DNA from 3 places in the Arthrobacter sp. UKPF54-2 genome. Region 2 is predicted to be linked to each of the others. Evidence: predicted binding sites of a transcription regulator. Region 2 holds the regulator's gene; each other region holds the start of a gene.
What was found. The regulator HrcA, encoded in region 2, represses chaperone genes, less so after heat shock. The targets are predictions, from matches to a motif close to TTNGCACTCGNNNNNNNCGAGTGCNAA.
Positions count from the first base shown of each region.

Region 1 (2,253 bases), 750 kb from region 2:
GACCAGGACAAAAAACAACTTGCCCTGTGTCGACGCCCCGGCAAGTCTTCGGGCCTGCTCCGGATCTGCCGCCACCACCATCAGCCCGTCGGTCTCCGCCGTGTCGAGCCACTGGCCGGTTCTGCCGCCCCGGGCCGAGGTCCACAGCACCGGCACCGCCGTGGCGAGCAGCTGCGCCGGTGCCGCCTGCTCGAGGTCGCCGCCGCCGGTCATGACCACGTTGATGAGCTGGCCGGGGGCTACCAGCTGGACGGAGGCGGGGTCGGCCATGCGCAGCGGCACGGCGGCGGCCCCCGGCGGGCTGCCGGCCAGCATCCCGGGTCCCACAAGGAGGGAGTCCGCGAGGAGCTGGCCTTTCCGCAGCGCCACGGCGAGCTGTTTGCCCTCCAGCGCGGCGGGATCGAGGGCGCCGCCGGGGAGCAGTCCGGGGGGCACCTGGACAACGGCAAGGTCGGAGGCCGCCAGCACTTGGCCTGCCGGGAGATCCCGGGCGGCCGCCCACGCGGAAGAAGTCGCCGCCGGTGCCGGCGTCAGCTGCTGCACGGCCAGGCCGGCGGCGACGCACAGCAGGAGGGCCACCACGAGCCGGCGGTTGCGCCGGAGCCAGCGGCTGGCGCGCCGCTTTGGCGGGACTTTGCGGGAGGCGCCGTGCCGGAACGTGCGCGGCGGCCGGGACCGGCCCGGGAACCAGGGCGGTGCTGGTGGCTGCGGCGGGCGCGGACGGTAACTGCGGGCCATGCCACCACGCTAGGACCGGCCCGGATGCCGGGGCAGTGCTAGGTGCGGCTATGTGGACAACGCGACGCGTGAGCGCCGGCCGGGCGCCGGCTTGCATAGGGTGCCGGCCGGGCGCCGGCCCGGCGGGACAGCGCCGGGTCCGGCGTCGGCGTCCTTAGCTGGCTGCGGCGGAAGCCGAAGCGGGAGCGGCAGGAGCTGCCGCCGGGGCCACGGTGCTTCCCTTGGAGTCGCGGGAGTCGGTCCGGTAGAAGCCGGAGCCCTTGAAGACGACCCCGACGCTGTTGAACTTCTTGCGCAGGGTCCCCTCGCACTCGGGGCAGGACGTCAGCGAGCTGTCCGTGAAGGACTGCACAATCTCGAAGGCGTGGCTGCAGTCCTTGCAAGCGTATGCATACGTGGGCACTGGGTTCCTCCTCTGGGGCAAACGAGCAGGTCCCGGGCTGTTGTGCCATAAACGCTGGCATTAGCAGTCGCAGGGCCTGAGTGCCAATTCTATCACCCGGCGGGCGCGGCTACGGCTGGTCGGAGAGCCGGACGAGACCCCCCGGCGTCAACGCGGCAGCAACCTTCCGGTCGAAGGACTCCGCGGGAATGCTGCCGGCGGCCAGCACCTCGGCGTCATACACCAGGGCCACCGTCGGCAGCGGTCCGGTCGGGGACACCGGCACGCCCCACGGCAGTTCCTCGAGAGCGGCCAGGAACTTGTCGTAGTAACCGCCGCCCTGGCCGATCCTGTTGCCGGTGCGGTCCAGGGCCGTGGCGGGCAGGAAGAGGCCGGCCACCCCCAGCATCACGGAGGTGTCGAGCCGGTCGCCGACGGGCTCCTGGATGGGGGCGAAGCGGCTGCGGACAAACTCCGACGCGGGGGTCCAGTACACCCAGCTCAAGGCCAGGCCGGGCTCGCAGACCGGGAGCAGCACCTGGTGGCCGGCGTTGTGCAGCGCGGCCAGCAGGGGGAGGGTGGGAGGCTCGGAGCCGACGCCGAGGTAGGCCGCGAAGGTGCGCCGCCCGCCGTCGGCCAGAGCCGATGCCCACGCCAGGCCGTGCCGGGCGAGGGCTGCGCCGGCGGCGTCCAGCTCCGGCTGCGAGAGGGCGGCCCGGCCGCGCCGGTGATGGGAGCGGATCTCGTCCTTGCTGCTCATGTGCGGGCTTGTCCTTTCGGCCGGGCGGCGCCGTCGTGCAGGGCGGCCACGGCAGCCCTGCCGGCGGGGGAGAATTACCTGATGTTTGCCCCCTCCGCTAGATTAGTCGAGTGATTACACCCAACGCCTCCGTCCGTAAGGCCGTCATCCCCGCAGCGGGCCTCGGCACCCGTTTCCTTCCCGCCACCAAGGCGATGCCCAAGGAGATGCTGCCCGTCGTGGACAAGCCGGCCATCCAGTACGTCGTCGAGGAAGCCGTGAACGTGGGCCTCAACGACGTCCTGATGATCACCGGACGCAACAAGCGGGCCCTCGAAGACCACTTCGACCGCGTGCCCACGCTGGAGGCGACGCTGGAGGCCAAGGGTGACAC
Region 1 is NZ_CP040174.1:2,114,919-2,117,171, forward strand. It holds gene E7Y32_RS09715 (RcpC/CpaB family pilus assembly protein) at 1-738, opposite strand, end outside; gene E7Y32_RS09720 (FmdB family zinc ribbon protein) at 893-1,141, opposite strand; gene E7Y32_RS09725 (5-formyltetrahydrofolate cyclo-ligase) at 1,251-1,880, opposite strand; gene galU (UTP--glucose-1-phosphate uridylyltransferase GalU) at 1,991-2,253, shown strand, end outside.
Region 1: a site for HrcA is predicted at 1,202-1,228, ahead of E7Y32_RS09720 (FmdB family zinc ribbon protein). Genes of this name have one in related genera too.

Region 2 (2,253 bases):
TGTCCACCTCGAGCTTCTTGTTGACGCCGAAGACGGCGTCGCGAAGGTCAATCCGGACGCTGATCAGGGCGTCCTGCCCGCGCCGGACCCTGGACGCGGGGCCGCCCTGGCCGCCGGCGCCGCCGAAGAAGGTCTCGAAGATGTCCTGGAAGGCGAAGCCCTGCCCGGCGTAGCCGCCGCCGAAGCCGTTGTCGGTGCCGTTCTCGTTGCCCGTGGTGTCGTAGACCCGGCGTTTCTGCGGATCGGAGAGCACCTCGTAGGCGTGCGTAACCGCCTTGAACCGGTCCGAGGCGTCGTTACCGGGGTTCACGTCGGGGTGCAGGGTCCGCGCGAGTTTGCGGTAGGCCTTCTTGATTTCTTCCCCCGTCGCTTCGCGGGAGACTCCAAGAACGTCGTAGTGGCTGCTCAAAGTGTGTATCTCTTCCTGGTTGTATTGCCGGTGGGGCACTGCCTGTTACGGGCAAGACGTCTGGTGCCGGAGCCGGGCCGTCAGGGCCCGAGGATCCGTGAAAGGTAACGGGCCACCGCACGGACGGCGGCCATGGTGGTGGGATAGTCCATCCGCGTGGGTCCGAGCACCCCGACCTTGGCGGTGGCGTCCGGGCCGTAGCCGGTGGCCACCACGGAGGCCTCGGAGAGGCCGTCGTAGGGGTTCTCCCGCCCGATACTGACGGTGACGCCACGGGGGTCCTGCGCCATGTCGCTGAGCAGGCGCAGCATCACCACCTGCTCCTCGAGGGCCTCGAGCACAGGCCCGATGCTGAGCGGGAAGTCCACGTTGGACCGTGCCAAGTTGGCCGTGCCGGCCATGACCATCCGTTCCTCGCGGCTGCTCGCCGCCAGCGACTCAAGCCCGCGGGCGAGGGCCTGCGCCGCGCCGCGCCGCGCCGGCGGGCAGCTGTCCGCGACTGCCTGCAGCGATTGTGGCAGCAGGTTCAACGGGGTGCCCGACAGTTTGGCCAGGAACAGGGTGCGCAGTTCCGCGAGGGTCTCGTCGCCGAGGTCCTGGCCGACGTCGATCACCCGCTGTTCGACCTTGCCGGTGTCCGCGATCAGCACGGTCAGCACCTTGCGCGGTGCCAGCAGCACAAATTCGATGTGCCGGACCCGGGCCCTGCTCAGCAGCGGATACTGCACGACGGCGACCTGGTTCGTCAGCTGCGAGAGCAGCCGCACGGTCCGGTCGAGGACGTCGTCGAGGTCGTCGGAGCCCTCCAGCAGCGCCTGGATGGCTCGGCGTTCCGCCGGGGACAGCGGCTTCACGGCCGAAATCTGGTCCACGAACAGGCGGTAGCCCTTGTCGGTGGGGATCCGCCCGGCGCTGGTGTGCGGCGCCGTGATCAGGCCCTCGTCCTCCAGGGCTGCCATGTCGTTGCGGATCGTGGCGCTGGAGACGCCCAGGTGGTGCCGCTCCACCAGCGCCTTGGATCCGACCGGTTCACGGGAATGGACGTAGTCCTCCACGATGGCGCGCAGCACTTCAAGTTTGCGTGGCTCGCTCACGCCCCACCTCCAATCGACCTGTTTTCACTGAGCCGGGTGCCGCCGGGCGTGACGGGACGCGCCCGGGAACCCGTGGTTAGCACTCGACATGCCTAAGTGCTAACCAGTCTAATATGACTCGGGCCGTTGTTAGCATTGGATTCGCTGCGGGCGTGACCGCCGGAAGAGGTGTTTCCGGGCACACCGCAGGCCGAGGGGCCGTTCCCTCCCCCGAAATTTCCGAGCGCAAAGCAGTGTGTAGCAGATGACGTACCAGAACTGGGGACCGCAGGACCTGTCCGCCCCCGCCAAGGCCCAGCTCCCTGAAATCCCGGTGGAGCGCGGCATGGTGCTGGAGGACGTACAGTCCGGCTGGGTGGGCGCCGTGACCCGGGTGGAGAAGTCCGGCGGCATGCACGTCGTGGCCCTCGAAGACCGGCGCGGCAAGTCCCGTTCCTTCCGGCTGGGCTTCGGCTTCCTGCTGGAAGGCCAGCCCATCCGGCTCATGCCGCCCGCCCCCCGGGCCCCCGCTGCGGGGGCCGGGGCGCGCACGGCCTCCGGCTCGGTGCGGGTGGCCGGACAGCGCGCCCAGGTGGCCAAGGCCAGCCGGATCTGGGTGGAAGGCAAGCACGACGCCGAGCTCGTCGAGAAGGTCTGGGGCGATGACCTGCGGGTCGAGGGCATCGTCGTCGAGCCGCTGCACGGCATCGACGACCTCGCTGCCGCCGTGAAGGAGTTCGGGCCCGGCCCGGCACGGCGTCTCGGTGTGCT
Region 2 is NZ_CP040174.1:2,869,825-2,872,077, reverse strand. It holds gene dnaJ (molecular chaperone DnaJ) at 1-409, opposite strand, end outside; gene hrcA (heat-inducible transcriptional repressor HrcA) at 490-1,503, opposite strand; gene E7Y32_RS13225 (DUF3097 domain-containing protein) at 1,748-2,253, shown strand, end outside.

Region 3 (2,253 bases), 1.2 Mb from region 2:
GTTCCGCCTCGTCCGCGGCCGGCTCGAGGTAGCCGGTGAAACCGGGCCTGAGGACCCAGATGTCCCCGGCTGGTGGCAAATAGAACACCCCGAAGGAACGCTGCTGGCTGTCCTCGGCGGACCAGATGGGCACCACTGCCAGCGCCGCCCCGGTGTCCACGTTGATCCACTGCGCACGCGGGAGGGGCAATTCGTGGGCCTCCGGGTCAAGGAACGGTGCCGTTCCCTCGCCCCACCGCTCCTCGAAGCGTTCGTGAAAGGCCGGCATCAGGTGCGAATCGTAACGCCGCCATGCGCTCATGGCCGTACTCCTTTTCTTGGACTTCCTTGCCTGGCAAAGCGGGCCGGGAGTCCCGGCGCCGCGGTCATTCCGGACGCTCCCACCGCACCGGGGTCACCCGCAGCACCGGTTCCCGGTCCCGGTGGTGCCGGACCGGGATACTGCGGCCTTCGGCCGCCGCGGGCCCGGCGGCCGGGGACCGTACGGCGGGGTCATACTCCGCTCGCGACGCCGGATTCCTCAGGACGGCGAACGACTCCAGGATGAGCCGCACCTCGTCCGCGGCCCGGTCCGCGGCGCCGGGCTCGGCGCCGGCAACGGCTGGGGCGGCGGCTGCCTCCCGATCCGGGTGCCGGAGCCGCATGAGCGCACGGAAAGAGCGCTGGATCTCCGCCGGCGTGGCGTCCGGCGCCACCTGCAGGGCGGCGTAGAACCCACGCGGGTCACGGTTCATCGTTCCACCCCCTCCAGCGATCCGGCGGGGATCAGGCCGGCCCGGACGGGCCTGATCCCCGCGCTCTGCTTCCCGGACTCTGGTCCCCGAATGCCCCGGCCGCGGGGCCGGGGCCGGGGTTACTTCCCGATCTCCTGCAGCTTGTCCTGCGTGTGGGTGATTTCGATCTTCCGCGGCTTGGCCTTCTCCGCCACGGGGATGCGGAGGGTCAGGACGCCGTCGGCGTAGTGGGCCTTGACGTGGTCCAGGTCGAGGCTGTCGCCCAGGATCAGCTGGCGGCTGAACACCCCGCGGGGCCGCTCGGAGGCCAGCAGTTCGACGTTGGGCTGCGTCGGGTCGCGCCTCTCGGCCTTCACCGTGAGGACGTTGCGCTCGATGTCGAGATCCACCGAGTCAACGTTGACGCCGGGAAGGTCGAACGCAACCACAAACTCGCCGTCCTCCTGCCATGCGTCCATCGGCATGGCGGCCGGGCGGGCCGTCGTTCCAAACACCTGCTGCGTCAGCCGGTCCAGTTCGCGGAACGGGTCGGTACGCATCAACATCACTTACCACTCCTTCATCAAAGAGAGTCCAATTCCTGTTCGTATCCAGCCCGCAATTATCTGTGGTAGTGGATATAGATTTTTTATAGCACTAGTGCGAGACTACTGCAAGGGGAAATCTCCCGAGGGATGAAGGAGGCGAGGTCATGGCGGAACGGGGGCCCGACGTCGGCGTGTATGCGATCTCAGTGGTGGCACAGCTGGTGGGGACAGGGCAGCAGAACATCCGGCTGTATGAACGGAAGGGCCTGCTGACGCCGGACCGGACGGCGGGCGGCACCAGGCAGTACAGCGACACGGATTTGGCGGTGCTGCGCCGGATCGGCGAACTGCTGGAGGAGGGCCTGAACCTGGCCGGCGTGGCCAAGGTGCTGGAGCTGGAGACGGCCAACGCCCGGCTGCGTGCGGAACTTAAACGCCGCGGGGCGCGCTGACCGGCAGCGCGCCCCGCAGTCCCTGCCCGCCTAGTCGGCGCCGGTCTCCGGCTTGGAGAGTTCGCCGGTGACGGGCTCCCCCGGGATCCGGGCCGTCCGCCAGGTGTCCAGCAGGATCACGGCGCCCAGGATCACGAACGAGATGGACAGCGAGGCAAGGGCGTCGGTGGTCCAGTGGTAGCCCAGGTACAGCCGGCTGACGGCGGCGAAAAAGATGCCGACGCCGGCCACAGCGAAGCCCGCGACGGCGGCCTTGGGGTTCTGGCGGCGGGAGAAGACCAGGAACGTTGTGACGAGCAGGAAGTCGCACGCGCCCAGGACATGCCCGGAGGGGAACGAGAACGTGGAGTCGGCCCCGAAAAGCATCAGGTCCACGGGCGGCCGCTGCCGTCCCACCGTCCGGCCGATCAGCTGCGCCAGAATGACCCCGGTCAGCATGGCGCCGGCCAGTACCATCGGCCGCCAGGCGTGTTTGGCCAGCAGGCCCCAGGCCACGGTGACCACCAGGATGATGATGGGCAGCCCGATGGGTCCGAAAAC
Region 3 is NZ_CP040174.1:1,708,605-1,710,857, reverse strand. It holds gene E7Y32_RS07800 (hypothetical protein) at 1-301, opposite strand, end outside; gene E7Y32_RS07795 (DnaJ domain-containing protein) at 366-734, opposite strand; gene E7Y32_RS07790 (Hsp20/alpha crystallin family protein) at 854-1,279, opposite strand; gene E7Y32_RS07785 (MerR family transcriptional regulator) at 1,426-1,713, shown strand; gene E7Y32_RS07780 (phosphatase PAP2 family protein) at 1,744-2,253, opposite strand, start outside.
Region 3: a site for HrcA is predicted at 1,365-1,391, ahead of E7Y32_RS07790 (Hsp20/alpha crystallin family protein). Genes of this name have one in related genera too.